Regions from separate parts of the Staphylococcus argenteus genome, predicted to be linked through region 1. Evidence: riboswitches for the same ligand, from Rfam matches in the RefSeq annotation. Region 1 holds a riboswitch; each other region holds the start of a gene.
The links. Region 1 has a riboswitch for S-adenosylmethionine ahead of SAMSHR1132_RS11440 (Na+/H+ antiporter NhaC family protein). Riboswitches for the same ligand answer to the same signal wherever they lie in the genome.

Region 1 (10,852 bases):
ACTGTATTGTTGAAAAGTTCTCTTATTATATAATAATTAATTAAAATTTTGACGGAATTCAAGAGGGCTTTTTATAATGACGACTTATTTGTAAAATGTCATATGTGGTTTAGCCTCTTTATAATAATTTAATCTGTTCTCAAGTGTGCCAGTATGTAATTCTAGCTTATGACCATCAGGGTCAGTAAAGTAAATTGATTGTCTATCTCTAATATCTCTAACTCTTCCTTCTAAAATATTCACGTTATTATCTTTTAACCTCTGATGCCAATAATTAAATTCGCTGTCATCTATAGTGAAAGCTATATGTGTATATGAAAAGTGAATTTCATTACGTGGTATATCTTTTTCTTCATTTAAAGCAATCCATAGGCCTGCAAGTTTAAAATAAGCAGTTTTTTTACCAGTCAATAGCAATTTCCCAAGTAAAACATCTTCATAAAAATGTATTGAATCGTTTAAATTTCTGACTGAAAAGCATATATGATTAATAGATTTTAACATCTGGTTCACTTCTTTCTTAGAATTTTTATAATAAATTATTTTTGTATCGATTTTAAAATGACGTCATTAATTTTTATATGATGATCTGCGCAACTGCATAAGAGGCTCTAATAACTTAAGTTAAAGAGCCTCTAAAAGGCCTCCTAAATATTCTTGGCACTGTTGAACGAAAGTATGGACTTGTTCGGAGTGTTTGCGCTTTTTATGGTAATTAATATATATTTTCCGTCCTAAATTAGGGCGGATTTTTTTGTATTCTAAATTAGAGGTGTTAAATGATTGGTAATAAAATCTTGGTATGATTGCGTAACCTAAGCCAAGATGAACAAATCCTACTGCTGATTCGAATCGATCTGTCTCTACAACGACATTTGGTCGAATATTTCTTCTGTTAAAATAATCATCTAAGTGTTTTCGTACTTGTGAATTTTTATTTGGCAAAATGAGTGGCAGGTCTTCAACATCAACCCAACTTTGATTATTGAATGTCTCTCTAGGTGCTAAAACAATATAAGACTCTTCATATAATGGAATTGATGTTATATCTTCATGGGTAACTTTTTCATTTGTTAAAGCCAAATGTATATCGAAGTTTAATAAACATTCAATAGATTGATATTTATCATGTATTTCATATAAGCGGTACTGTTGTTCTGGATAATCTGAGTGATGTTTGCGGATTAAATTAGCAATCCATTGATTGGTAGATTCTAGAGTTCCAATCTTAATTCTTGGTTCTGACGTAACGCTTAAATCGTACATTTTTTCCATTGTAGAACGATATTGTTGAACCAATTCGCTTGCATAGCGGTAAAATTGAATGCCTTTTTCAGTAATTTTGATATCTTTGGTTGACCGCGTAAATAAGTCATAACCTAAATCTGCTTCCATCTTTTTAATTGTTGCAGTTAAAGATGGTTGGCTAATATGTAAAAATTGAGCAGCTTTTGTAAAACTGTTGTATTTTACGATAGCTAAGAAGTATTCTAATTGAATAATTTTCATGTGATTATGCCCCTTTATTTATAGATTTAAGCTATGAATAATTAGTTTATTTATATTTGTTGGTTATATTTTAACATAATATAATGGATATTGAGGATAAATATGTAAGCGCTTTATTCTGATGAGCAAACTTCTAAAATGAACAGGAGCGAATTTTATGAGAAAAATTCAAGCAAAAAAAGGTTTGAGTATTGAATGTAAAGGTTGGGAACAAGAAGCAGTTCTTCGAATGTTATATAACAATTTAGATCCAGAAGTTGCTGAAAGACCTGAAGATTTAGTGGTTTATGGCGGCATTGGTAAAGCTGCACGTAACTGGGAATCATTTGAAGCAATTGAAAAAACGTTACGTGAACTAGAAGCTGATGAAACGATGTTAGTACAATCTGGGAAACCAGTTGCTGTATTTAAAACGCATGAAGAGGCACCGCGTGTGCTAATTTCAAACTCAGTATTAGTACCAGAATGGGCAAACTGGGATCACTTTAATGAATTAGATAAAAAGGGCTTAATCATGTATGGACAAATGACAGCTGGTAGTTGGATTTATATTGGTTCTCAAGGAATTGTGCAAGGTACTTATGAGACATTTGCAGAGTTAGGTAATCAACATTTTAATGGAGATTTAGCAGGTACAGTAACATTGACAGCTGGTTTAGGTGGTATGGGTGGTGCACAACCACTTGCAATTACAATGAATCATGGTGTTGCAATTTGTGTTGATGTTGATGAAACACGTGTTGATAAACGAATTGATACGAAGTACTGTGATGTTAAAACAGCAGATTTAGATGAAGCATTAAAATTAGCGCAAGAAGCGAAAGAACGTGGCGAAGGACTATCCATTGGATTGGTTGGCAATGCAGTAGATATTCATCAAGCGATTTTAGATAAAGGATTCAAAATTGATATTATTACAGACCAAACAAGTGCTCACGACCCATTAAATGGATATGTGCCACAAGGTTACTCTGTAGCAGAAGCGAAAGAATTACGTGAAAAAGACCCTAAAAAATACGTGGAACTTTCTCAAGCATCAATGGCAAAACATGTTGAATTAATGCTAGAATTCCAAAAACGAGGAGCTGTAGCATTTGATTATGGAAATAATATTCGTCAAGTGGCATACAATAATGGTGTAGAAAATGCTTTTGATTTCCCAGGATTTGTACCAGCTTACATTAGACCATTATTCTGTGAAGGTAAAGGGCCATTCCGATTTGCTGCGTTAAGTGGTGATCCAAAAGATATTGAACGTGCCGATGAAGAAATGCGTAAACTTTTCCCAGAAAATGAAAAACTATTAAGATGGTTAGATTTGGCTGAAGAAAAAATTGCATATCAAGGTCTACCATCTCGTATAGCTTGGTTAGGCTATGGTGAAAGAGCGAAAATGGGTTTAGCATTAAATAGACTTGTACGTGACGGTGAAATTTCAGCACCAATTGTTATTGGACGAGATCATTTGGATGCAGGGTCAGTTGCGAGTCCAAACCGTGAAACTGAAAGCATGAAAGATGGCAGTGATGCAGTTGGGGATTGGGCAGTATTGAATGCTTTAATCAACACAGCAGCAGGTGGTTCATGGATTTCATTCCATCATGGTGGTGGTGTTGGAATGGGTTATTCATTACATGCCGGTATGGTTGTTGTTGCTGATGGTACAGAACGTGCTGAAAGAAGGCTAGGACGTGTACTTACTACTGATCCAGGTATGGGTGTTGCTCGACATGTTGATGCAGGTTATGATATTGCGATTCAAACAGCTAAGGAAAAAGGTATTCATATTCCAATGATTGATGAAGCAGGTGATAAATAATGAATGATTTAATAATAAATCATATAGCAGAATTGGTTTTGCCAAAATCAACAGATAAACCATTGAAGGGTAAAGAATTAAATGATTTAAACGTTGTAAAAAATGGCACAGTTGTTATTAAAAATGGAAAGATTGTTTATGCGGGACCACATACAAATGACTATGATGCGACTGAAACGATTGATGCTAGTGGGAAGGTAGTGTCCCCAGCATTAGTAGATGCACATACACATTTAACATTTGGTGGTTCTAGAGAACATGAGATGTCATTAAAACGTCAAGGTAAGTCTTACTTGGAAATATTGGAAATGGGTGGCGGTATTTTATCAACAGTTAAAGCTACTAGAGAGACTTCTGAAGATGATTTATTTAAAAAAGCAGAGCATGACTTGCTAACTATGATTAAACACGGTGTGCTTGCAGTTGAAAGTAAGAGCGGTTATGGCTTAGATAAAGAAAATGAACTGAAACAATTGAAAGTTTCTAATCGCTTAGCAGAGAAATATAACTTAGATATGAAGCATACATTCTTAGGACCACATGCTGTACCAAAGGAAGCAGAGTCAAATGAAGCATTTTTAGAAGAGATGATTGACTTACTTCCAGAAGTAAAACAATATGCAGACTTTGCAGATATTTTTTGTGAAACAGGTGTGTTTACAATAGAGCAGTCAAAATACTATATGGACAAAGCGAAAGAAGCAGGCTTTAAAGTGAAAATCCATGCTGATGAAATTGATCCGTTAGGTGGATTAGAATTAGCTATTGATGAGCAAGCGATATCAGCTGATCACTTAGTAGCTTCGAGTGACATAGGTAAAGAAAAATTGCGGAACAGTGATACTGTAGCTGTCCTCTTACCTGCAACGACGTTCTATTTAGGTAAAGAAGATTACGCAGATGCAAGAGGCATGCTTGACAATAATGGTGCCATCGCACTAGCTACTGATTATAATCCAGGCAGCAGTGTAACGAATAACTTGCAACTTGTTATGGCCATTGCAGCATTAAAATTAAAGCTTTCACCTAGTGAAGTATGGAATGCTGTAACAGTCAATGCTGCTAAAGCAATAGACCTTGACGCGGGTACTATCAATAAAGGTGATAAGGCTAATTTAGTTATTTGGGATGCGCCAAACCATGAATATATTCCGTATCATTTTGGTATTAATCACGCTGAAAAAGTAATCAAAGACGGTAAAGTTATTGTAGATAACACGTTATCTTTTAAATCATAAATAAATATAAAGCTCTAAGCATTGATAAGATTTGATGTTTAGAGCTTTTTTGTGTTGTTTTTATAGTGATGCAAATTTAGAAATTGTAAGAATAATTTGACAATAATGATACGATGATAATAATAGTTGCATATTATAGGGAATTTTAAGTAAATAAAACTATCGCTTAATAATCAAACAAATGAAGACTATGATAAACATATATTTTTAATCATTAAGGGAGTGAATTGATGATGGGAGCTAATAATCGTGTTATTGAATGGCGAAGATACTTTCACCAACATCCAGAATTGTCGGAACAGGAGTTTAATACAACTCAAAAAATTAAGGATATTTTAACTGAACATCATATTACGGTGTTAGATTTACCGCTTAAAACTGGGCTTGTTGCTGAAATTGGTCAAGGTTCAAGTTGTGTAGCTATAAGAGCCGATATTGATGCACTGCCTATTCAAGAGCTGGTAAATCAAGACTTTAAATCTGAAAATGAAGGCGTTATGCATGCATGTGGTCATGACATTCATATGGCTAGTGTACTAGCGGCTGCTATTAAATTAAAAGACATTGAGGATGCACTTAATGGACGTGTTAAATTTATTTTTCAACCAGCTGAGGAATTAGGTTATGGTGCATTTAAAATTATTGAGACGCACGTATTAGATGATGTGCAAGCAGTCTTAGGATTTCATAATAATCCTTCACACCCTACAGATACATTTGCAATCAAAACTGGTGCGATTACATCAGCAGTTGATCGTTTTGAGTTTCATATTAAAGGTATTGGAGGTCATGCTGCTAAACCAGAACAATGTAATGATCCTGTTATTGTACTGGCCCAACTGATTAATAGTATTCAATCCATAGTTAGCAGAAATCTATCTGCATTTGATGAAGCAGTGGTAACAATCGGACAAGTATCTTGTGGTAATACTTGGAATGTTATTGCAGATCATGCATACGTACAAGGTACGGTACGTAGTTTTGATCCTGAGGTGCGTGAACTTATAGAACAACGATTACATGATATTGCGGATGGTCTAGGTAAAGCGTACAATATGACAATTAATTTAAATTATACAAAACTACCAGGTGCTGTTATTAATGATGAAACTTTAACACATAAAGCTATAGAAGTAGCGCAGCAGGTTGGATATAAAGTGGAAATGATGAATCAACCGTTGACAATCGGTGAAGATTTTTCAGGATATAGTAAATATTATCCAAGCGTCTTTGCTTTGATAGGTTCGAATAGTGAATACGATTTGCATCATCCTAAATATGACCCTGATGAAGTAATTTTAGAAAAAGTACCAGAATACTTCGTTGAATTTGTAAAAAGATTATTGTAACAGTAACTGTGATTCATTTGTGAAGGAGAAAGTGATTTTTAGTGAAAATGATGATTAACTTCTAGGCAAGGTTGGGTAATTAATAACTATTAACCAAATGAGGAGATGTTAAAAGATGGCAGCTCAAGATCCTAGAACAAAATTTAAAACAACAGATTACGAAAAGCAGGAACAAGAAGTACCGGGTTTACAATCTGAAATGACGCCAGCACCTGATTGTGGAGAAACATCATATCAAGGTCATCAACGTTTACAAGGTTATAAAATGTTAGTCACAGGTGGCGACTCAGCAATTGGACGGGCAGTAGCGATAGCTTATGCCAAAGAAGGTGCTGATGTAGCTATTAGTTATCTTCCGAGTGAAGAACAAGATGCGCAAGAAGTACGTCAAGTGATTGAAGAAAGTGGACAAAAAGCTGTGTTAATTCCTGGAGATTTAAGGGATGAACAATTTAATTATGAACTAGTAGAACAAGCATATAGAGAATTAGGTGGTTTAGATAATGTGACACTAGTCGCTGGACATCAGCAATACCATGATGATATTCAAGGTTTTACAACAGATGCATTTTCTGAAACATTTGAAACGAATGTCTATCCGGTATTTTGGACGATTCAAAAAGCACTAGAGTACTTAAAACCAGGTGCATCGATTACTACGACGTCATCTGTACAAGGTTATAATCCAAGTCCTATACTTCATGATTATGCCGCTTCAAAAGCAGCTATTATTTCATTAACGAAAAGCTTTTCAGAAGAACTTGGACCTAAAGGTATTAGAGTGAATTGTGTGGCGCCAGGGCCATTTTGGTCACCGTTACAAATTTCAGGGGGTCAGCCTCAAAGTAAAATACCTACATTTGGACAAAAAACACCACTAGGTCGTGCAGGTCAACCTGTCGAATTATCTGGTACGTATGTATTGTTAGCCTCAGAAGAATCAAGTTACACTACTGGTCAAGTGTTTGGTGTGACTGGTGGTGTGCAAATAGATTAGGTTTGTAATTGTAAAGGTATCATAGATAATGAAAACAGATGCAATTAATAATTGTAATTTTAAGTCGGTAAAGATATGGGTCTTTATCGACTTTTTTGATGTCCTATATATAGTATAGATTGTAATTTGAAAGTTAATGCTCGCTATAGGCTCTGCAGTAGAACTTGGAATTCAAAGGTGTTGATTGCAGTGTATAAAAGATTATAGGAAAAATGAAAGACTAAAACGAACAAAAAATGATAAGTTTTATATTAAATGTCAAAGTAGTAATATGTTACGATAATGTAAACGATATAGAGATACTATACTTAGATATGATGCTCACTTTAAATTTGATGAATCGAAAGTAAAGGGGTTGTTATTATGGTTTTAATAATATCTAGAGTTATATTATTTATGATTATAGCATTAGCCTTAGGAGTAATTACTGCTTTTCCTGAACAAAAATTACCATTATATATAGTATTCACATTATTTGTAGCAGTTGCGATTATTATGAATGTATGGTTTACCCATCAAAATATTAAAAAGAATATAATTAAGTTTAACAAATACGTCGCATACTTATTAGCCTTTGTCTCGGGATTACTATATGTTGGATTTGTAATTTATCCATTAACTATAGGGGGCTATGATGTTTTACCAACTATTATATTTGCAATAAGTATCGTATCGATTCAAATACTAGAAAGTGTATTGGGGATTAGTTTAAGAAATACGCATTTATTAAACAAACAGTTGAAAGTCATCTCCAAGCAACGTGTTCAGCAATTTAAAATTATATCGATAACATTAGTAAGTTTATCTATCATGCTTATTTTAATTGCATTAATGCTCAAATGGTGGCTCTTACTTGTGATTTGCATTATTATTTTAATTATTATTACAATCGGAATGATTGTATATGAAAAATTTTATACGACTTCTAATTAATTTATGATTGACGTACTAAGGATTATCTTGTAACGTAAACGTAAATAAGAATCACTTATCTAGAGAGGTGGAGGGACTGGCCCTATGAAGCCTCGGCAACATTTCGAATGTGCCAATTCCAGTAACCGTAAAGGTTTGAAGATAAGCAGGTAAAGTACATGAAAACCTCTTTCTTCATTTTGTGAGAAAGAGGTATTTTTAATTGGAAAGCAGGTAAAAAGGATGGAAGAACATAAAAAGAGCAATGCTTGGGCATTATTCCCCTTGTTATTATTTGTGGCGTTGTTTTTAGGCGTAGGTATTATCACTGGTGATTTTACTTCTATGCCTTTAAATGTTGCGATTACGATTACGGTTATCGTGGCATTATTAATGAATAGAAAAGAATCATTTGCTAAAAAAGTTGAAGTATTTACAAAAGGTGCGGGTCATTCAAATATTATTTTGATGATGTTAATTTTTATTTTAGCAGGTGCATTTTCAAATACAGCTGAAAAAATGGGCGGTGTAAAGTCGACTGTTAATTTAGGGCTATCACTCATCCCTGAAAATTTAATTATTGTAGGATTGTTTGTTATATGTATGTTTGTGTCGATATCTATGGGAACGTCAGTAGGTACAGTTGCTGCAATAGCACCTGTTGGTTATGGATTTGCACAAGCGACAGATGTACCAACTGCTTTGGCAATGGCAACTGTTGTTGGAGGTGCGATGTTCGGTGATAACCTATCAATGATTTCAGATACAACAATTGCTGCTGTGAGAACACAACATACAAAAATGAAAGATAAATTCAGAGTCAATTTTAAAATTGTATTGCCTGGAGCCATTTTAACAATTGTCATCTTGTATTTCTTAACAAATGGTATTTCTTTAAATCATGCCAAAAATTATGATTATGATTTAATTAAAGTTGTCCCTTACGTATTAGTATTAGTGCTAGCATTATTAGGTGTCAATGTGATTATTGTACTAATTGGTGGCACATTATTAGCTGGTATCATAGGCTTAATGGATGGTTCATTTGGATGGATGGGACTTTTAGATGCTATTTCAAAAGGGATCATAAGTATGGAAGACATTGCGATGATTGCGCTATTAATTGGTGGATTAGTTGGTATCATTCAACACAATGGTGGTATTCAATGGTTATTACAATTTGTTCGTTCAAAAGTAAAATCAAAACGTGGTGCTGAACTTGGTATTGCTAGTTTAGTAAGTGTAGCCGATATCGCTACCGCAAATAATACCATTTCAATTATCATGTCAGGACCATTAGCTAAAAATATTGCTGATGAATATGAAGTAGATCCAAGAAAATCTGCAAGTATTTTAGATATTTTTGGTGGCTGTTTCCAAGGGCTCTTGCCATATAGTCCACAAGTTATTTCTGCAGCAGGCGTTGCTGGAATCTCACCATTGATGTTGTTCCCTTATAGTATTTATCCAATTTTATTAGGCGTATGTGGTCTTGTAGCGATTATATTTAATTTTCCAAAATTAAAAAAGAATACTAGTCATGAAGTGAAACATTAATGCCTGACAACATATCGATGTAGCCAAGTAAGGTGGCTTGTTATACTAACAGATAAGGTTGTACTCACTGTATAATGCCAATCTTTTAAAATTGAAAATCATCTATGTTTGGAACTGAGCTAAAATGCGTTAAAATAAAAGTAAGAGCGAAAGTGGGTGGACAACAGTGGCAAAATTTAATGTAGAAAATGAACATGTCGAAGTCGAAATTGAAAAACTTTATAAATTTTCACCGGAATTAGTATACGAAGCTTGGACAAAGACAGATTTGTTAAAGCAATGGTTTATGACATCAGCAAGAACTAATAAAGAAATAGAAGCGGATGTTAAAGAGGGTGGAAAATATCGTATTGTTGATCAACAACGAAACGGTAAAGTGAATGTGATTGAAGGTATTTATGAATCGTTAGTAATGGATGAATATATAAAAATGACTATAGGTATGCCTGGGTTAAGTGAAGAGCAAGATATCATTGAAGTAGAGTTTTTCGAACGTGAAACAGGTGGTACGCAAATGTTGTTTTATTACCGTTCATTAGTTGAAAAAGAAAGACGATTTACTAATTTAGAGTATAAACAAAAGAAAAAAGAATATCATGATGCCATGGTGCATGGCTTCGAATTAATGTTCGATAAAATGTATCATGTAATTGAAACATCAACACAACAATAATATGACAAAAGGAAGTTATGATAGGCTCACAGCCATTAAATCATAACTTCCTTTTTTCTAATTTGAAATATCACCATGTTGCAAATATTCATTATATTTTCTAACAAGTGTTTCAAAGAATATGTGATAACTAATGAAACTAGAGTAATCAGTGCCATCAGTCAGATAGAATGTGTTGCTAGAAACATAAACATTGTAATTTGCTTTTTGAGCAAGCGTATTATCTTTCATTGTTGTAACTGAAATAAAGTATTTTTGTCTGAGTTGTAGTAAGTTTGTTACTTCTAACAATTCATGTGTTTCACCTGATAATGAAATTATAAAGAATAAATCATTCACGTCACTTTTATTCAAAATCATTTTAAGTTCGTGTTGATCATGCAGTACGATGACATGATTATGTAATGTTAATAAAATGCGTTGTGCTTCTGAAGCTACATTTAACTGTGCACGCCCAGTACCGAATAAATATATCGTTGATGCGAAACGCATTTTTTGAGCGATACATTGGTAATCGACACGTTCTAAATAGTTGAATGTACTATCAATTTCTTGCTTAAAACTATCAATAGAATTTGATGGAAGTTGATGTGTTTTGTTACTTTCGAATTTTAAGTAAGATTTAAAATCGCTATAACCATCAAATCCTAATTTACGAGTGAACCTGTGAATTGTAGCATTAGAGGCATGCGTGTATTGAGCTAGATCATGAATTTTCATATTTTTACATTCGTCAATATGTGTATTAATATAATGCGCAATTTGTAGATCATTATCATTAAGTTTGTCAAAGTTTCT
Region 2 (10,852 bases), 510 kb from region 1:
CTCACTTTTTTAATGTATTATACCCTGTTATCATAACAAATCTAACTTTACGCATACATTTAAAAACACTTTTGTCGATTAACCAATAAAACTCTAGTATTATTTATCAAATATTACGCAAAATGCAAAAGCAATTCTTTTTAATTTATGGCACAATACAATAATTAGTTGAGCGTGAAACTCAATTCTTTTAATTTATGACACAATAAAAAAGCTGAAGTAACAACTATTAAGTCATAACTCCAGCTTTTCATTTAATTGAATGATTCGATTTTATCCATCATTTGTTGTAAGTCTTCAACATTGTATTGAATACGACCATGGAATACAAATTTGTTAAAGAATTCATCTAATTGTTCAGCACCAACAAGTACTTTTACAGCGCTATTTTGATTATAATTTGAAATCGTTACGTCACCTTCATTTTTAGGATTAAAGTATAAAATTGAAGTCGGCGTATATTTAGCACCTAATTGTTTTTGTAAGTCTTCAGCCAATTGTTTAATCGCCTCAATTTGATCTGAATAATTTACAAATGATAATGAACGTTTGTCATCATTTTGATCCATCACAATCGTTTGCGGTCTAGATTTATCTAAATCTAATGTATCAAATACTTGTTCCATTGGTGGTAAATCTTTAAATTGACCGCCACTAATACCATTATAAACATGACCTTTTAACAATTGAGAATCAATTATATAAAGTCCAGTTCTAGTTAAAACTAAATGACTAATACGTTCAATATTATTAAAGCCATCCTTTGGTAAAAAGATATTTGCCATAATGTGCATATCTTCTGGTCGAATTCGTTTTTCTTTAACTAATCTTTCACGAATACCAATTAATCTCATGTCCGTTACATATTCACTATGATTTTTCGAGAACAATTTTAATGCGTCAATCTCACGATCTTTTGTACTAACCATGTGATTATAATCTTCTTGTTGTTTTGTAATTGTCTTTTTATTTTGAATACGCTCTTTCTCTAAAGCTTCTTCATGAGACTTTTTAATGTTTTGTTCTTGTTGTTCATACTTTTCTTCTGTTTGTCGCTTAACTTTTTTCTTACTACCTAAGGCAACTAAGAAAAGGACAAAAAAGATTAATGCAATGACTACTGCAGTAATGAGTCCAATGACTACCGGTGAAGATAAATCCATCACAACAACGCTCCTTTTTAATATATGAATAACTTTAATTATAATAGAAAAGCTAAAGATTTTCGATACATAATATCATTTATATACCGAAAATCTTTTATTTAGCCTTATTTAGTTCGAATCATTACTTAACTGCGTCTTTTAATTCTTCTACTTTGTCTAATTTTTCCCATGGGAATAATACATCTGTACGTCCAAAATGACCATAAGCAGCAGTTTGTTTGTAAATTGGTTGTTTCAAATCAAGCATTTTAATAATGCCAGCTGGTCTTAAGTCAAAGTGCTTTCTTACTGCTTCAACAAGTTGACTTTCAGAAACCTTTCCAGTTCCAAATGTATCAATTGCAATTGATACTGGTTCTGCAACACCAATGGCATATGCTAATTGAACTTCACATTGATCTGCTAAGCCTGCTGCTACTATATTTTTAGCGACATAACGTGCAGCATATGCAGCTGAACGGTCTACTTTTGTAGGATCCTTACCACTGAAGCAACCGCCACCATGACGTGCATAGCCTCCATAAGTATCAACAATAATTTTACGTCCTGTTAAACCAGCATCACCTTGAGGTCCACCGATTACAAAACGTCCTGTAGGGTTGATGTAGAATTTAGTTTGTTCATTAATTAAGTTTTCAGGAACAGTAGGATAAATGACATGTGCTTTAATGTCTTCTTGAATTTGCTCTAGTGTCACATCTTCAGCATGTTGCGTTGAAACAACAATCGTATCAATACGTACTGGGTTATCATTTTCATCATATTCAACAGTAACTTGAACTTTACCGTCAGGACGTAAATAGTTTAATGTACCATCTTTACGCACATCTGATAAACGTTTAGCTAGTTGATGTGATAGATAGATTGCTAAAGGCATATACGTTTCTGTTTCGTTTGTTGCATAACCAAACATTAAACCTTGGTCACCTGCACCAGTAGCTTCAATCTCTTCTTCACTATCTTTGTCACGATATTCTAACGCTTTATCCACACCTTGAGCAATGTCAGGTGATTGTTCATCAATCGCAGTTAAAATTGCCATCGTTTCATAATCATAGCCATATTTTGCTCTTGTGTATCCAATTTCTTTAATTGTTTCTCTAACAACTTTCGGAATATCAACATATGTTGTTGTAGAAATTTCGCCGGCGATTAATGCCATACCTGTTGTAACTGTTGTTTCACAAGCTACACGTGCATTTGGGTCGTCTTTTAAAATAGCATCTAATATTGCATCTGACACTTGGTCAGCGATTTTATCTGGGTGTCCTTCTGTAACAGACTCTGAAGTAAATAATCGTTTGTTATTTAACATAGTTTGCTCCTTTAAATTTATATTACGAAAATTCTCTTTCTGTGAGCTAAATAAAAAAGACCTTCTAACTATGAATATAGAGAGAAGGCCTAATACGTCCATTCGCTCTTATCGTTCAGACCTATTTGTCTGCAAACGGTTTGGCACCTTTCTTTTATAAAAAAGAGGTTGCTGGGTTTCATTGGGTCCATGTCCCTCCACCACTCAGGATAAGAGAATCCGTTAAAATTAATACTACCTAAATAATGAATTAATGTCAATTTTTGATAAATAAATTTACAGTAAAATATTGTAGATTAATTATGTTAATGTGTTATACTAATTAAATGTAAAGGCTTACATTTAAATTATCGCTTTGGAGGGATTTAGGATGTCAGTAGACACATACACTGAAACAACTAAAATTGACAAATTATTGAAAAAAACAACGTCACATTTTCAGCTTTCGACGACACAACTTTATAATAAAATTTTAGATAACAAAGAAGGCGTATTAACAGAACTTGGTGCTGTTAATGCAAGTACTGGTAAATACACTGGTCGCTCGCCTAAAGACAAATTTTTTGTCTCAGAACCTTCATATAGAGATAACATTGATTGGGGAGATATCAATCAACCTATCGATGAAGAAACTTTCTTGAAGTTATACCATAAAGTATTAGACTATTTAGATAAAAAAGATGAATTATATGTTTTCAAAGGTTACGCAGGTAGCGATAAAGATACAATGTTAAAACTTACAGTCATCAACGAATTAGCTTGGCATAATTTATTCGCTAAAAATATGTTTATCAGACCTGAATCGAAAGAAGAAGCTACGAAGATTAAACCAAACTTCACTATCGTTTCTGCCCCACATTTTAAAGCAGATCCAGAAGTAGATGGCACTAGATCTGAAACATTCGTCATTATTTCATTTAAACATAAAGTAATTTTAATCGGTGGTACTGAATATGCTGGCGAAATGAAAAAAGGTATCTTCTCTGTAATGAATTACTTATTACCGATGCAAGATATCATGAGTATGCATTGTTCAGCAAATGTTGGTGAAAAAGGCGATGTAGCATTATTCTTCGGTCTATCAGGCACTGGTAAAACAACATTATCAGCTGATCCACACCGCAAACTAATCGGTGATGATGAACACGGATGGAATAAAAACGGCGTATTTAATATTGAAGGTGGCTGCTATGCAAAAGCAATCAATCTTTCCAAAGAAAAAGAACCACAGATCTTTGACGCAATTAAATATGGTGCGATTTTAGAGAATACTGTCGTTGCTGAAGACGGTTCAGTAGACTTTGAAGACAATCGCTATACTGAAAATACACGTGCGGCTTATCCAATAAATCATATAGATAACATTGTGGTACCATCAAAAGCAGCACATCCAAATACAATCATTTTCTTGACTGCAGATGCATTTGGTGTGATTCCACCAATTTCTAAATTAAATAAAGATCAAGCTATGTATCACTTCTTAAGTGGTTTCACTTCTAAATTAGCTGGTACAGAACGTGGTGTCACAGAACCTGAACCATCATTCTCAACATGTTTCGGTGCACCATTCTTCCCGTTACACCCTACTGTTTATGCGGACTTACTAGGTGAACTTATCGATTTACATGATGTTGATGTTTATCTTGTTAATACTGGATGGACTGGTGGAAAATACGGTGTAGGTCGTAGAATCAGCTTACATTACACACGCCAAATGGTAAATCAAGCTATTTCAGGTAAATTAAAAAATGCTGAATATACAAAAGATAGTACTTTTGGTTTAAGTATTCCTGTTGAAATTGAAGATGTTCCTAAAACAATTTTAAATCCGATCAATGCTTGGAGCGATCAAGAGAAGTATAAAGCACAAGCAGAAGATTTAATTCAACGTTTTGAAAAGAATTTCGAAAAATTCGGTAAGAAAGTTGAACATATTGCCGAAAAAGGTAGCTTCAACAAATAAATTGAATGCTAATCACAGAGCCAACCGCTGTTAAATTTTAACAATGGTTGGCTCTTCTTATGTTATATAGTAAAATTTATAGTCATTTTCATAAATTCATTTTAAAGCATCTATATTTAAAACCCATAAAGCTCGAATCACTTATCAAGATATCGATTGTAAGTAAAGATTGCCTCTTTACACTTCAAAGTGCCTAAGTTTCTCCACTTTACTCATAAAGTTTTTAATATAAGTCAATGTTTCAACCATGGCTGGCGGTCTCGGTACATGTCCTTCTGTCATTTGATAAAATGTTTCATGCATGACACCTTTTAACTCAAGCTGTTCCGCTAAATGATACGCATGTTGAATACCAACTTGTTTATCTTTGCCTCCATGTACAATTAAAATTGGCGGACTATTTTCATTTATATTTGGAATAGCCTGACGCATTTCATATGCTGCTCTATCTTTTTTCGGGTGTCCAATCATTCTCCTAAGCATTCCTCTTAAATCAACGCGTTCTTCATACATTAAATAAATATCTGAGACTCCACCCCAGATAATGTAACTATCTACAGGTAAATCTTGAAACGTTAGCAATCCTTGTAAACCGCCTCGTGAAAAGCCAATCATATGAATAAAAGCTTGTGGATATTTGCCATGTAGCAACCTTAATAATTGTGTCACATCATTTAAATCCCCACGATAAAATTCATCTCTACCTTCACTACCATTGTTGCCACGATAATAAGGTCCTATAACTAGAGTATTATCATCTGCAAATTGCATTAATCTACCTGCGCGCACACGTCCTACTTGACCTTTGCCACCCCGCAAGTAAACTACAATTCTTTTAACATTTTGATACGGTGTCATCATAAGTGCTTTTACTTTTAAATCATCTGACAAATATGTAACTTCTTCAAAATGATGCGTAAAAGATTCAATTGGCATTCGTTTACGTTTGATAAAATCCAAGTGATTGCACCCTCTCCACACATTTTAAAATGGTACTATCTTGAAGCAAGAAACTTTGATGAGTAAGTTCGATATCATTGATACATTTAAACAACACTGGCCCTGCTGTTTCTAAATAATCATTCTTATTTACCAATGATTCAACTTCGATAAAATATACATCTTTCACAAAATCAGTTTTCTCATGTGTATCAATGGTATATTGTGCGATGTAATGAATATTTTTAACTTTGGCCCCTGTTTCTTCATACAATTCCCGCGTTACAGCTTCAATACTACTTTCCCCGTGTTCCCTTTTACCACCAGGGAATTCAATTCCTCTAATATTATGTTTGGTAAAAAGCAATTGATTTTTAAACGTTGGAATAGCTAGCACATGATTGCCATCTGCTACCTCATTATCCTTTTTAAATGTCAAATTAACTTGACGATTATCTTTATCCCTAAACTTCACGCGCATCACATCCCTACATTGTATGTTAATATAATAGTTAATCACTATTGTTGGAGGCATTAATTATGAAAAAGATATTTTTGGCGATGATTCATTTTTATCAACGTTTCATTTCGCCACTTACTCCACCAACTTGTCGTTTTTATCCAACATGTTCAGAGTACACTAGAGAAGCGATTCAATACCACGGTGCTTTCAAAGGCCTTTATTTAGGCATCCGTCGTATTTTAAAATGTCATCCGCTTCATAAAGGTGGCTTTGACCCTGTTCCTTTAAAAAAAGACAAGTCAACAAGTAAACATTCGCATAAACATCATCATTAATATGGTTTTAATTGAGTAATATCTACCCTAGGGGGACGAAATTCGAGTCGTCCCTCTTTTAATATGCCTGAATGTTCAACTACATCTTGTTCAAAATAATAACCTGCTGGTGTAACATCTCCTGGATAATCACCTTTGCGAGCAATCATCGCTGTAAAATAACGGCTCAAACCATATTCGTACATGCCACCAATCACTACCTTCACACCGTACTTTTTCAAAGTATCCATTGCCGTTTGCACCCTATCAATGCCACCAAGTCGAAATGGTTTTAATACGACAACATCCACATCATATAGTTCTATCAAATTAAGAATGGACGACAGTGACGTCGCCTTTTCATCAAGGGCTATTGGAGGTATTGTTCCATCCACTACATCATCAAGCATTGAAATTTCTTTAAATGGCTCTTCGATATAAAGAACTTGTTCACGCGCTAATAACTTTAACTCTGTCATATCTTGACGGGTCAATGACTCATTTGCATCTACAACTAATTGAAAGTGAAAGTCTAATTCCCGTAACGTTTTAATTTGATCCATGATTTGAGGCGTCCACTTTAACTTAATTCTGGCAGGCTTTGTTGTTTTCAAGGCCGCTAGTTGTTTATTTGATAAGCCACTCGCTGTCGCTCCATATGCTACTGAAAATGAAGGTAATGTGTGAAACATTTGATACAATGCCATCACTATAGTTGCTCTTGCAGCAGGTGTATCTTCCAAAGGTGCCAATAATTCAAGTGCCGCTTCATACGATTCGAATGATTTATTTTTAATACCTATAAACCATTGTTGAAGTGCTTCTTTTACTGAATCAATCGTTTCAAAATTATACCAATCTGTTGGAAAAGCATTACATTCACCGAAATATGAATAGCCTTTATCATCAATTATCTCAATAAACAAACAATCACGATGCGTTAAAGTGACTTTCGGCGTTACAATTTGCGACTTAAACGGTTCACTAAATTTATAAAAATGCAAAGCCGTCAATTTCACTAGATCACCCTCTATTCAACTTATTTCTTTGTAATTTACCAGTCGATGTATATGGCAACGTATCAACCTTTTCAAAGTATTTTGGAACTTTATATTTCGCTAAATGCTGCGATAAATATGCAATCAATGGTGACTCAGCAATGTCATTTTCACTTATATAATATAATTTGGGCACTTGTCCCCATGTATCATCAGGATGCCCTACACATACTGCGTCACTGATACCTGGAAATTGTTTCGCTACAGTTTCAATTTGATATGGATAAATATTTTCACCGCCACTAATAATTAAATCTTTACGACGATCATAAATCATGACAAAACCTTCATGATCAATTTCTGCAATGTCACCTGTATTAAAATAACCATTTTCAAACGTATCTGTTAAATCTGTTGGATACAAATATCCATTCATCACATTGTCACCTTTAATTAATAATTCTCCATGACCTTCTTTATTTGGATTTTTAATTTTTACATCAACATTGGCACTTGGCATGCCAACGGTATCAGGACGTTCATGCAACATTTGTGGTGTCGCAGTTAAAAATTGCGAACATGTCTCCGTCATACCAAATGAATTATAAATTGGCAGGTTATATTGTAATGCCGTCTCTATCATAGTGGCAGATAATTTAGCACCGCCGAGTAATATTTTTTGTAAATCATAAGGTTCATGTAAACCTTGTTGGATAAGCCAGTTCAATGTTTGTGGCACAAGCGAAATGTGCGTTATGCATTCATTTTTAATCATTTTTAAAATTTGTTCGGCATTGAATTTATCAACAATGCGCACCGTAAATCCTTCAATAACAGCTCTTAACAGTACACTGAGACCTGAAATATGGTAAATGGGCAATACAGATAGCCATATTGTGTCATGATCAAATCCCAAACTTTCTTTACATCCGATTGCACTGGCATAATGATTACGAAACGTTTGTGGCACCGCTTTTTGAGGGCCAGTTGTCCCTGATGTAAACATGATTGATGCAATAGCATCAAGCTCAAATGATGTATTTAATATGTTGGACGGCAAATCTTTCAGAATGACTGTTTCGTTCGATCTATCATTTTGGATATCCATTGTGTTATCCAACAAACCGTTCATTGTAATATCCGTTCCAGGGAATTCAATATCATCCAACGATACAATTTGAAATCCTTCCAAATTCAATGGCAAGGTACAAAAAATCAATTTCACATCAATCGACCTCATCTGATTCGTCATCTCATTTGGCGTCAATCTTGTATTAATCATCGCAATTTCAATATTCGCTAACCAACATGCATGAATTAAAATGACAGATTGAATCGAATTATCTATGTATAGTCCTACACGCGATTGTTGATAAGTTCTAAGTTTGTTAGCCACATGATACGCCTTAAGATATAAATCTCGATAGGTGTAGGAAACTTGACCATCAGTAATTGCAATATGTTGGCCATTTTGTTTTGCTTGTTTATATAACCCAAAATCCATACTCTATTCCCCCATATTCATCTACATTTTAATTATAACGATTTTATGACATTCTAGCAGGCGTTATGTTTAAAAATGTAAAAAAGCAGACAAATGATTTCACTGATATGATTTATTTCTTATCTGATTCATATCATAAAATACTTTGTCTACTTATATCATTTATGATTTTTTAATTTTTAATGTAATTCTATCATTTTGATGTGGTGATTTAGCAATTGAAGCCAAATCATCTACATCATTAATAGATTTCTGATCAATATTCTGTAACGCACTTAAATGAAAAACCTCGTCATCTAAATTTTCAATGAGATATACATAATATGTGTTCTTTTCTTTTTTATATTTCTTCGTTTCCCAAAATTCCGGTTTACAAGATAAAATTTCATTTGGTATGTATTCAATAAATAAATAACGTTTGCTTCCAACTTTGTTAATAAAATACTTTGCAGTACCCTTTTCCAAACCTTTAACTTGTGCATAATCTGGCGAAAAATAAACACTACCTATATTCTTATTGTGTTGTTGTATATCAAAATGTTGCCCTTCTATTTTATTATTCGTGCCACAGCTACTTAATATGATTACAACACCTAATATTAAACAAACTTTCATCCACTTATGTTTTAAATATTTCTTCAAAAACAACACCTCTAAATTTAAATACAACATATTATATCAAAATTAATTTATGTTTTTGTTAAATATTTTTGTCATGCATGTGTCAATTTGCATGATGATACAATTTTAGAATTTTAAAATTAACATTCCTGCAATCCAAAATTAATTTTAAAGTTTTGAAAAAAATTAAAGTATTCTCACTACTAATTTGGTAAAATATGATTATGTGATATAGTGAAAGCGTTTTACATATTAGCAACTCCCTCTTAAAAACACCCAGGTTTTACAGCAATTCATGAAATTAACATATAAATATAGAGGAGATTAACTATTGAATACTGAAAACAACAAGACTCAAAACCAAACTGATAAAAGTTCTGAAAGACGTGGCATGTTAAAAGGATGTGGTGGCTGCCTTATTTCTTTAATTTTATTAATTATCTTAATATCATCATGTTCAATGCTTATAGGTAACAATGACGATTCATCATCTAATAAATCGTCAAAGACAGAAACAAGCAGCAAAGACAAAAATAAGAAAGAAGATAAATCGCAATCCGATAAAAATACTGACAAAGATAAACAAGAAACAGACACAACAGTTACAAAGGAAAATTCAGAATCTCATCAACATGACAGTACACAATCTACACCTCAAGAGAAATCATCAAATGAAGAAACTAATACAAATGATGACGACCCACAAATGAACCTTAATGACAATCATAAGTCAAAACAAAATCAACAACCTACACAACCTAAGACTTCACCTGAACCAGAAACGAATACACAACAGTCATTTTCAAATTGTACGGAACTAAGAAAAGTTTATCCTAATGGTGTAAATGCAGGTCATCCAGCCTATCGACCTCATCTTGATAGAGATAAAGACCAACGTGCATGTGAACCAGGTAAAGGTTAAGCAACAAACGATAGACATTATTCAAATTGTATTTAGCTTGATACACAAATCACATAGTTTAAAATGAGGGAGATTTTTAGGAATGAGTAATCAATTTAAAAGCGAAGAAGAAAAAAGGCAATGGGAACAATTCCAAGCCTTTCAAAAGCATCAAAACCAGCAAAATCAACAATTTAGACAGAAGAAATCTAGAAAAGGATGGTTCTGGGGTTGTGGTGGCTGTCTAGTACTATTTATTTTAATAATTATCGGTATTTCTGCATGCACAGCCGGTATCACTGGTAACCTTGGTGGAAATAATTCTAAGGAAACGAACAAAACCCATAAAATTGGTGAGACTGTAAAAAATGGTGATCTTGAAGTCACAGTTAATTCAGTTGAAACTATGAAATCAGTTGGACCCTCTATCGCACCAACAAATGCCAAAGGTACATTTGTCGTTGCTGATGTTACGATTAAAAATAAAGGTAAAGAAGCATTAACAATTGATAGTTCAATGTTTAAATTAAAAACTGGTGATAAAACATTTGAAGCAGATAATACAGGTTCAATGTCTGCTAACCAAAATGACAACGGTAGTATAGAAAATTCATTTTTCTTACAACGTATAAATCCAGATAGCACTGCTCAAGGTAAAATTGTTTTCG
Region 3 (10,852 bases), 1.3 Mb from region 1:
TTAACACCTTTTAAGATTTCTTTATCCTCAATAGACACATGTAGGTCTTTGATTTCTAATGTTGATGCCATTTTATATTCCCTCCGTAAAATATAAAGTTTTCTTAACTAGTTTATAATAATTTTAATTTGTAGTCAAAAAGACTTTGTAATAATGCGTTCAGTTAATTATAACTTACTTATACCTTAATATAAATAACTTAAACCCTTTTTATTATTTTTAGTAACTCTAAAGTACATCTCTAATTGACTCAGTTCAGAAGTATAAATGATAATCAGTACTCATAATTTCTCAATGGATTTTATGTTTTTAAAATATGTTATCATTTCACTAAAACATTTATGATATGGTATGATGCTATTTATGTTTTATTCCAATCGATAGAAAGGAGTTATTCATGCAACAGTTTAAATGGATTAATATTTTTAAAGGATTTGCTATGGGCACGAGTGATTTAGTACCTGGCGTTAGTGGCGGCACAATCGCTTTATTGCTAGGTATATACAACCAATTTATCGCTTCCATAAGCGGGATCTTTTCACGACGCTTTTGGCCAAGTTTCACATTTTTACTTCCTATTATAATTGGTATGTTATTAGCAATGGGATCACTAAGTAATCTTTTCAATTACTTATTAAGCCAGCATCACATACCTACTATGTTTTTCTTTGGTGGTTTAATTATAGGAATTGTCCCTTACTTATTGAAAATATCTAACTATAAGTCATCATTTACAGCAAAACATTATATGATGGTAATAACTGGTATCGTCATTTTAATTATTATTACTTTATTGAATAGTGGGGATAAGCACGCTGGTGAAACGCTGACGCTATCAACTGGTCTTATTTTTAAATATTTTATTGCGGGCATGTGTGCATCCAGCGCAATGTTACTTCCAGGTATTTCAGGTTCGTTTATGTTATTGGTATTTGGTGTTTATGGTACTGTCATGTTAGCTATTTCTGAAGTAGTTAAGCTTAATTTTGCCGGTATTCCTATATTACTTGCAGTCGGTTTTGGTGTACTTGCTGGTTTCATTTTTTCCAGTAAAATCATTCAGTATTTTTTATCACACCATACTTTGATGACTTTTGCGCTAATTATAGGTTTTGTTATCGGATCACTCCTTGCAGTATTTCCAGGCTTACCAACTAATATCACGATGTGGTTTGTTTCGATTGTCGTATTTATCATCGGTTTAATCGTAAGTTTGACTTTAGGTCGTATTACCGCTGAAAATGAATAACCATTCGCGAACAATTTTTGATTCACTTTTTCTCGTTAATTACTTTCAATGTAGGATTAAATTTTTATTGCTTACCATTGAAATTAGTTAACGAGTTTTTTAATTTAGACTCTTTCTTTCATTAAAATTAATATTAACTAAGTCATGGATGACAAAATTTCGTACACACACAGCAAAACCACCTAGCCGATATTTATACCGACTAAGTGGCATGCGTAGTGTATTAGGATTTAAAAGTAAAATTACTCGCCTTTGTTACCTTTTACTTTATCTATAAAATCAGTTGCTTTTTCTTTTGCATTTTCAACGAATTCTTTAGCTTTACCAGAAGCTTTATCTTCTTTACCTTCGTTTTCTAAATCTTTATTATCAGTAACGTTTCCTACTGTTTCTTTAACGTTACCTTTTGCTTGTTCAAATTTACTTTCGTCTGCCATAATGAATGCCTCCTTGAAATAAATGTTGTAATTTAAATTTACCCAATTAAAAAACGTCTAAACATTTAACTCAAATAATTTTGTGAAAATATTTAGCTTCATTATATAACGAGTGAAAAAAATTCAATGTAAAGTAAGCTAAATTACCGGTTATTACTTTACTGTTTAATAAATAATATACTTTATATTGAATATTGTTTAATTTTCATTGGAAATGTATAGCTCACAAAAAGCCCAGCAACTTGACGTTACTGAGCTTGTAATAAATTATTTAGCAGGAATGACTGCACCATTGTATTTTTCATTAATGAAGTTTTGAATATCTTTAGATTGTAACACTTCAATTAACGCTTTAATTTTCTTATCATCTTGATGACCTTCTTTAACTGCAATTAAGTTAGCATATGGATTATCTTTTGCACTTTCGACAGCAATTGAATCTTTTTTAGGATTTAGTTTTTGTTCGATTGCAAAGTTTGAGTTAATGATAACCGCATCAGCATCTTCGTTTTGATAAATTTTAGGTAAGAATTCTGCTGATTGTTTGTTATTGAATTTGATATCTTTTTTATTTTCAGTAATATCGCTGAATTTCGCGTCTTCAATTTTTACGCCTTTTTTAATTTTAATTAATCCTGCATCAACAAAGAATTTCAAGAAACGTCCTTCTTCAGCTGGATTGTTTGAAACATATACTGTAGCACCTTTTGGTAATTCTTTTAAGCTTTTATACTTTTTAGAATATACAGCCATTGGTTCTAAATGAACGTCTCCAGCACTTACTATTTTGTATCCTTTATCTTTTTTCTCAGTATTTAAATAAAGTGTATGTTGGAAATAGTTTGCATCGATTTCGCCTTTATCTAACAATTTATTAGGTGTCGTGTAATCGTTGATTGTTTTAATTTCAAGATCATAACCTTTTTTCTTTAATAATGGTTTCGCTTTTTCTAAAATTTCAGCATGCGGTGCTGGTGAAGCACCAACCGTAATTTTCTTGTCATCGCTACCGCCTTTATTTCCATTACCGCAAGCCGTTAATACAACTGCAAATGTTAATACTAATAAAAATCCAAATAATTTTTTCATAAAATGAAACCCCCAATTTATCGTTTATCAAGTTTATTTGTAAGCCAATCCCCAAAGAATTGGATTATAAATACAATAATTAAAATAAAAACTGTTGATACTAAAATGACATCATTTTGATTTCGAGTGAAACCAGTTAAGTATGCTAAATTACCTAAGCCACCTGCGCCTATAACGCCAGCAACTGCTGTCGAACCAACTAATGCAATCGCTGTAACTGTAATACCAGAAACTAATGCCGGCATTGCTTCGGGTAATAGAACCTTACGAATGACTGTCCAAGTGTTTGCTCCCATTGACCAAGCCGCTTCAATAACACCTTTATCAATTTCTTTAAAAGCAATTTCAACGAGCCTAGCATAAAATGGTGCCGCGCCTATAATTAAAGCCGGTAATGCACCTGTTGGACCACTAATTGTTCCAAGCACTAAACTAGTAAAAGGAATTAATAAAAGGATTAAGATAATGAATGGTATAGCTCTAAATAGGTTTACGATAAAAGATACAATTGTATAAAAAATTCTAGCACCTTTAGACTTACCTTTTGCAGATAAGAACAAAAGAACACCTAAGATGAGACCTAAAATAAAAGCAAATATAGTTGAAACGACAGTCATATATAGTGTCTCGACAATTGCAGTCCATACATCTGGCCACTGTACATTAGGCATTGTTATCATTTCATTAATAATATCGCTAAATGATTTACCCATGTCTTAACACCTCCACTTTAACTTGTCGCTCAATTAACTCTTTTTCGAATTTTCCAAAATCTTCATTTGTAATAAACGGAATTTGTAAAATTAAAAAGCCAACTGTTCCATCTTTTGTATTTTTTATATTAGCTTCTAAAATATTGATTTTGATATTAAATGCGCTGGATAAGCTTGAAACGATTGGTTCCGTAGTTGTTGAACCTGCAAAATTTAATCTAACAATATATGCGTCTTTGTCTAAGGGTTCTAAATCTGTTAGAGATGCTTCAAAATCATCATTTAAATCTTCTCTCACAAACCTCTTTGTTACTGCATGTTGAGGATTTTCAAATACATGTGTAACCGGTCCATGTTCAATCACTTTACCATTTTCCATAACAGCTACTTCATCACAAATACGACGAATAACGTGCATTTCATGTGTAATTAAGACTATTGTTAAGTTTTGTTGTTCTCTAATTTTTAATAATAGATCTAAAATTTCATCTGTCGTTTGAGGATCAAGTGCGCTTGTTGCCTCATCACAAAGTAAAACTGTCGGATCATTAGCTAATGCGCGTGCAATACCTACACGTTGTTTTTGTCCACCAGACAACTCCGAAGGATAAGCTTTTTCTTTCCCTTTCAAACCAACTAGCTCAATAAGTTCTAATGCTTTTCGTTTCGCTTTCCTTCTACGTACACCAGCAATTTCAAGCGGAAACATAATATTTTTAAGTACTGTTCTTGACCACAATAAATTAAAATGTTGGAAGATCATACTCACTTTTTGTCTTTTTTTCCTAAGTCCATTTTTAGATAATTGACCAATGTGATCTCCGTCAATAATGACTTCACCTGATGTAGGCGATTCTAAATGGTTAAACATACGTATCAAAGTACTTTTTCCTGCTCCAGAAAATCCAATGACGCCATATATCGATCCCGATTTAATCGATAAATTAACGTGATCTACAGCAAGTACTTGTTTATTTTTAGTCCGATATTCTTTGACGACTTCTTTTAACTCAATCACGTTTATTCCTCCCTGTGTTGCTATATAAAAATAAAAAATGCTTTCTCAAAATCGATAGAAAAATTGAGAAAGCAATAGAAGTATTGTTTCTCTCATCTTCAAAAGTCATAACTTTATGTGAATTGGCACCATTTCTATATAAGACGGTTGCCGGGCTTCGTAGGGCACATCCCTCCACCACTCTCGATAAGAGTATACGCATTATTTAATTTGTATTAATCCTAACACCTTAGTAAAATTTCGTCAATAACTATTTTAAATTTTCTAACAAATCAGTCACCGATTGAAATGCATAAATTCGTTTTACTTCTTTATCCTTATTCATTAATAATAAAATCGGCACTGACATAATTTGCATATCTTCACAAAATTGAGGATGAAAGTTTAAATCTATTTTAATTAGTGGTAACTTTAGTATTTCATTAGCAATATCTAACATTCTTTCTGAAACCTTACAGGTACCACATGTTGGTGTATAACCAAAGATTAAATGTTTTTCTTCCTCATAATGCGTCGTTACATCTGTGATGTCAATTGAATTATTCATTCGCTAAAACTAACCTTTCAGTATTTAAATTAGGTATGAGAGTTGATTCTTTCTTACAATTGAAACCATGTCTAGTAAGTACATTCGCCAAATATTTTTTAGGACAGTTAGCAACTTGACAATAGGTTTTATCTATAAATATATGTTCACTTTCGCTTAAATAGCGTTTAAACCATTTCCTTATGCGTTCTCCCTCATCATCAGAATCTGCTAACACATAAACTTGTTTCCCATAAAGCGATTCTATCATATCATCAATTTTATCTATACTCATCGTGCCATGCGTACAAATAATATTTACTGGTTCTGCAATGACTTGTTGAACTCTTTTTTTATCTGATTTTCCTTCAACAATTATTACCTTATTTACAATAGCCATAATCATCACCCTTTAAAAATCAATAAAAAACCTGTCACTGTATCATTTCACATTATTACCTTGAATAAAACATAAATCATAACAAATTTAAGCAAGCTTAATGTAATGATTACAAAATTAACACTTTTGGCTTTCAAGGACAATTTGCATAAGTAAAAACCTCACTTTTCAACAAGTAAGGTTTATTACTACATCTTATTAAAGTTAATCATTTTATTTACGACTGAGTTAACTGCAATCCCATGAATACATGTAATCATCAAACTTCATAGCCTCAAGATCGGTAGACTTAACTAAGATATTAGCAATACCTAGGTCACCCCACATAATCGAAGAACTACCATCTCTTGTGGAGTCAATTTGCAATAATACTCTATCATACATTTTCAGTTCTTGATCATTCGTTCTTGGATCTCTTTGATCAAAGTAAGGAAAACCACCAAGCTGATTAAATGGTTCTTTAGCAGTAAATGTGTTGCACACAGGTTCCATTAATTCATCATAATCACCAAACATTGATTCTAACTTAAAGGCTGGATTGACTTTATTCCACAATTCAAGGACGTCCTCATCGAACTTATAATCAGCACATGTAATTGTTTGATTCGTCAGCTTAAATTCTATAGAAAATGCCCCACTAAACGGTATATCTTCATTTTTTGAATCTATTGACTTCATATGTGATTGAATTTCTTCCAATGATAAATCGGTGATTGGCTCTTTGATATATACAAGTCTCGAGTTGATATTATTTTCCTTTAAATTCTCCGACATACCATACATCGGATCTTCTGAACTAATCCAAAACTGCAATATTCCTTCTTTTACAGGAAATAATTTTTGTTGTTCTGGAAGTTCACTCAAATTAATCTGCGCTAACAATATCATTGGCACTTCATTTTCATCCAATGGTATATCTTTAAAAGATTTTAAAAATGGCATTCCACCAATCTTACTCTGATTCAATGTTTCTTCTTTCATCTCTTTTAGATTCATTTCAATACATGGTAATACTGGTAAATTACCGTTTTCTACAGATTCTACGAAACGGTTATATGCTTCTTGCTCTTTTTTAGAAAGATGACTAACGTCTTGAATGTTTAGCATTTTAATTTCCCCAAATTTATATTTATAAAATAGCTTAATACATTATTTTCGTCATTCTTTAATAATAAAATGTAGCATTGTTTCAAATCATAGTACCTATTAAATTTATTTCGTATTATTTACTAACTCAGACCAAAAATTAACTCCTCAATATTAAATTAAGGAGTTACGTAGTGATTATTCACCAATCATTTCTGCATATTTTTCAGCTGTTAATAATGCTTCAAGCTGACTTTCATCACTAATTTCTACTTTTACCATCCATGCTTTTTCGTATGGAGATTCATTCACAAATTCGGGACTATCTTCTAGTTCTTCGTTAACTTCAACTACTTTACCAGAGATTGGCGCATATAATTCTGATACAGTTTTAACTGATTCTACGCTACCAAACGTATCCCCTTCATTAATTTCATCATCAGTTTCAGGTAATTCAACAAATACAATATCACCTAACTCGCCTTGCGCATATTCTGTGATTCCGATTGTTGCAACGTTTCCTTCAACTTTAACCCATTCATGCTCTTTTGAATATTTCAATTCATTTGGTACTGCCAAGAGAATCCCCTCCTAATTGTTCTTTACAACATTAATGATGCCATAAGGCTAGATGCTATTCAACTATATTTATAAAAATTAACAATTGCATAGCTTCTTTCATTTTACATGTAATGTTTCTAAATATCGAGACATTTAGTAAACGATTACATTATTATTACGCTAACCAAGTCTCTTTATATTGATCTTCTTTAAATCCTAACGTAATTTTATCACCTAAAATAGCTAATGGACGTTTTACTAACATACCGTCTGATGATAACAATTCTAATTTTTCATCGTCAGATAACGTTTGTAATTTATTTTTTAAGTCTAGTTCACGATATTTTGCACCATGTGTGTTAAATAATTTATTAATCTCAACACCTGTTTCAGCAATAATTGTTTTAAATTCATTTATTGTAGGTGTATGTTGAACAATATCAATTGGTTCATAACTTACGCCATATTCAGCTAAAAACTTTGCTGCCTTTTTACAAGTTGTACAATTTTTATATTGATAAAATTTAATCATGCGACTGTTACCTCCTTTATATATTTAACATAAATATATCATTTTCCATGGCAAAAGGCTTTTATTTTGAGGCTAAAATTTTTTAATAAACAAGAAGTTTAGCTATAATAAAATTATCAAACTAACAAGAGGAGCTGTAACTATGCAAGCAATTAAAAGTAATGAAGAATTCAAATCTGTAATTAACAGTGATAACCCAGTGATTATTAAATTTGAGGCAGGCTGGTGCCCTGACTGTCGTGCAATGGATATGTGGATTGATCCAATTGTAGAAAAATATAATGACTACGAATGGTATACCGTTAATCGCGATGAATTAGAAGATGTAGTAGTTGAAAACGAAGTCATGGGTATCCCTAGTTTATTAGTATTTAAAAATGGTGATAAAATTGCACATTTACATTCAGCTAATGCAAAATCTCCTGAACAAGTGGAATCATTTTTAGCTGAAACATTTAAGTAGTAATATTGCTGAATACAGACAGTATTTACAAAATAATAAAAAGCTGAGACAACTGTGTAATGAAGCCCTAATTAGTATGAATTCTAACATTTAGGCGCACATTACCGCGTCTCAGCTTTTTCTATATCTTACCTTATTAATATAAAGTAATTAAATTTCTGTTTTTACGAGGTGCTTTAGGCATATGGTCTTCTAAATCTGTTAAATACAAGAATCCGGCTAAAACCTCATCTTTTTTAATTCCTAATGTTTTTCTTACTTTCGGATCATAAATATATAATGGTGATTTCCAACATGTACCAATTCCCGCTTCATAAAGTAATAACATTAAATTTTGAGTATACGCACCAAATGCAAAATAGTTTTCATCATTTTGGCGTTGTCTTGGGTCAGTTTTTAAAATAAGTAGTAACATGCCACCAAGGTTCGTTACTGCCTCGTAATGAGATTGTTGTTTATCTAATTCATTGGGAAATGCAAATTTAGATATATCTTTACTCATTTCCCCTAATCGATCCTTTGGAACATGCACAACTCTCCAAGGTTCCCTCATTCCGTGATTTGGAGCATCAGCAGCCTTTTCGATTGCTTGGTATAGCAATGCATCATCTATGTGCATATCTCTTTTAAACTTTTTCACACTTCTTCTATTAGCTATTGCTTGTTGTAATTCCATTATAAAATCGCTCCTCCACGAACAATGATAATACTTCTCAATTATAAAGCAGCCTATCTTTAAAAGCAAACGACTTACATCTTATAAATAGAATGATACTTGTTCTTTTAAATCAACCACATCAACTTGACCTGGTGCTTGAGGCTCTCCTATGCACCCATATGTCAACGCACCACCAAAGATTCCCTGAGATGTTCTGCTTATTAACCCGAGTTTAGACATAGATATGCCTACTACTTTACAATTCATCGTATCTGAAAAAGTAACCATAGCTTGTAATAAATTTAAGACGTCGTTTTTATTATGTGGCATAACTGCTAACTTTACATACTCTGGATTAAACTTTTGCATTTTAAAATAAATGAATTGTAGTTCATCTAAGGTCGGTGTCTCATCAAAATTATGATGTGAAATTATCACTTCTTTATTCTGACCTTGCAACTTTTTAATGACTTGCTGAAAACGTTCAATCTCAATTTCCTTTTCCCATTCAATATCAACCATATCTATCTCTTTGACATTAGCCAGTGATGACAATAAATTCATATATGACTCGCTTGTAATTTCGCCGCTTCCACCTTGTTTTGTCGTACGATATGTAACTAAAACTTTATTTATTTTTGGTAATGTTTTTAGTTTTATAACTAATTTTGAGACGTCATCAACTGAAATATTTTCAAGTTGGTCAATCCGAAGTTCAATAATGTCAATTGCATCACTGCGTTTATTTATTTGTTTTTGTAAATTCTCATCAATTTGAATTTGCGGTGCGATAGTAGCAACCACTTCCACTGCCTTCATGGTAAATCCCTCTTTTCAGTCGCTCATTATATTTCATTGTAAACAACTACTTTTCATCATTCAATAATACGTTACTAAAATCAATGAAGATTACCTAATATTAATTTGGGTATAGCATAAACGTAATTTATTTTAGGAGGTCATAGCGATGGCAATACAATATGAAACAAAAGCTACCAATATCGGTGGTCGTAAAGGTCATGTTTATACAGATGATTATGCATTAGATATTGATATCATTCCACCAGCACAAGCAGATGGAAAAGCAACAAATCCTGAACAATTATTTGCTGCAGGATATGCATCTTGTTTCAATGGTGCGTTTGACCTAATTTTAAAACAACACAAAATTCGTGATGCAAAACCAGAAGTAACAATAACTGTGAGATTAGAAGATGATTCCAATTCCGAAAGTCCTAAATTAAGCGTTGCAATAGAAGCTACAGTTAAAAATGTATTATCTCAAGATGAAGCTAAAAAATACTTACAAATGGCACATGAGTTTTGTCCATATTCAAAAGCTATTCACGGAAATGTAAATGTAGATTTAAATGTAAGTATAGTAGATTAATAAATTTAGACTTAATAGATACAAATGTAATATTTCACATAATTTTCACATTTACCAACCAAATTTTTTCGGAAATTTTTGGTTGGTTTTTTCGTTAAGATTAGCATAGTAAATTCATATTAATTTTAATAAAAAACAAAGCATTATTGATGGTTTTATAATGGTACCGGTTCCAATAGTGGCATGGGTTTTGCCAATTTTATATTACTTCGAAGATGAAAATTCTAATCGCTGGAGTATTCATTTTAAGCAAAGACTTAAGCAGAATTTAAATTAAATTAATTCTCAATTTACAAGAATGTGCATTTAAATCAGTGATTGCAAAATTTTAATAAACATTTTAATATGTAATTAAGAAATTTTTTTAGCACAAAATCTTTCTTAATAATGATTAAGGAGGTCAGTAATGAAAATTAAAACATTAACAAATGATGATTTTAATGAGTATAAACGACTCGTTTCGACAGTCAAAGAAGAATTCACTCAAGATTCACATTATAGTCAAACTATGACTGACACCTTAATACATGACATTTTAGATGAAACTTTACCGACATGTATCGTCTTTGGCTGTTATGACCGTAACACACTCGTTGCTACGGCTACGCTAGAACAAATTCGATATGTAGGAAAAGAGCACAAATCATTAATTAAATACAACTTTGTTAACAATAACGATAAATCGATTAATAGCGAGCTCATTAATTACATCATTAGCTATGCACGACAG

Region 2: it holds a riboswitch for S-adenosylmethionine, as region 1 does, so the genes downstream of both, metK (methionine adenosyltransferase) here and SAMSHR1132_RS11440 (Na+/H+ antiporter NhaC family protein) in region 1, are expected to answer to the same signal.
Region 3: it holds a riboswitch for S-adenosylmethionine, as region 1 does, so the genes downstream of both, SAMSHR1132_RS03995 (methionine ABC transporter ATP-binding protein) here and SAMSHR1132_RS11440 (Na+/H+ antiporter NhaC family protein) in region 1, are expected to answer to the same signal.

Annotation. Positions count from the first base shown of each region.
Region 1 covers NC_016941.1:2,323,966-2,334,817, reverse strand. Annotated here, with positions in the region: gene fosB (FosB/FosD family fosfomycin resistance bacillithiol transferase) at 85-504, opposite strand; gene SAMSHR1132_RS11470 (LysR family transcriptional regulator) at 625-1,509, opposite strand; gene hutU (urocanate hydratase) at 1,667-3,328, shown strand; gene hutI (imidazolonepropionase) at 3,328-4,566, shown strand; gene SAMSHR1132_RS11455 (amidohydrolase) at 4,800-5,915, shown strand; gene SAMSHR1132_RS11450 (SDR family oxidoreductase) at 6,031-6,912, shown strand; gene SAMSHR1132_RS11445 (hypothetical protein) at 7,276-7,845, shown strand; SAM riboswitch class I at 7,898-7,993, shown strand; gene SAMSHR1132_RS11440 (Na+/H+ antiporter NhaC family protein) at 8,068-9,381, shown strand; gene SAMSHR1132_RS11435 (SRPBCC family protein) at 9,548-10,054, shown strand; gene SAMSHR1132_RS11430 (MurR/RpiR family transcriptional regulator) at 10,112-10,852, opposite strand, start outside.
Region 2 covers NC_016941.1:1,811,118-1,821,969, forward strand. Annotated here, with positions in the region: gene SAMSHR1132_RS08535 (nuclease-related domain-containing protein) at 255-1,163, opposite strand; gene metK (methionine adenosyltransferase) at 1,288-2,481, opposite strand; SAM riboswitch class I at 2,587-2,697, opposite strand; gene pckA (phosphoenolpyruvate carboxykinase (ATP)) at 2,852-4,444, shown strand; gene SAMSHR1132_RS08550 (alpha/beta hydrolase family protein) at 4,622-5,380, opposite strand; gene ytkD (RNA deprotection pyrophosphohydrolase) at 5,385-5,858, opposite strand; gene yidD (membrane protein insertion efficiency factor YidD) at 5,924-6,181, shown strand; gene menC (o-succinylbenzoate synthase) at 6,178-7,179, opposite strand; gene menE (o-succinylbenzoate--CoA ligase) at 7,184-8,662, opposite strand; gene SAMSHR1132_RS08575 (DUF4909 domain-containing protein) at 8,825-9,304, opposite strand; gene SAMSHR1132_RS08580 (excalibur calcium-binding domain-containing protein) at 9,615-10,205, shown strand; gene SAMSHR1132_RS08585 (DUF4352 domain-containing protein) at 10,288-10,852, shown strand, end outside.
Region 3 covers NC_016941.1:848,706-859,557, reverse strand. Annotated here, with positions in the region: gene sufC (Fe-S cluster assembly ATPase SufC) at 1-71, opposite strand, end outside; gene SAMSHR1132_RS04015 (DUF368 domain-containing protein) at 398-1,249, shown strand; gene SAMSHR1132_RS04010 (CsbD family protein) at 1,492-1,686, opposite strand; gene SAMSHR1132_RS04005 (MetQ/NlpA family ABC transporter substrate-binding protein) at 1,954-2,775, opposite strand; gene SAMSHR1132_RS04000 (methionine ABC transporter permease) at 2,793-3,488, opposite strand; gene SAMSHR1132_RS03995 (methionine ABC transporter ATP-binding protein) at 3,481-4,506, opposite strand; SAM riboswitch class I at 4,596-4,699, opposite strand; gene SAMSHR1132_RS03990 (thioredoxin family protein) at 4,757-5,053, opposite strand; gene SAMSHR1132_RS03985 (toprim domain-containing protein) at 5,046-5,432, opposite strand; gene SAMSHR1132_RS03980 (YwqG family protein) at 5,661-6,539, opposite strand; gene gcvH (glycine cleavage system protein GcvH) at 6,717-7,097, opposite strand; gene SAMSHR1132_RS03970 (arsenate reductase family protein) at 7,255-7,611, opposite strand; gene SAMSHR1132_RS03965 (thioredoxin family protein) at 7,754-8,074, shown strand; gene SAMSHR1132_RS03960 (nitroreductase family protein) at 8,211-8,750, opposite strand; gene aroD (type I 3-dehydroquinate dehydratase) at 8,832-9,551, opposite strand; gene SAMSHR1132_RS03950 (organic hydroperoxide resistance protein) at 9,700-10,122, shown strand; gene SAMSHR1132_RS03945 (GNAT family N-acetyltransferase) at 10,529-10,852, shown strand, end outside.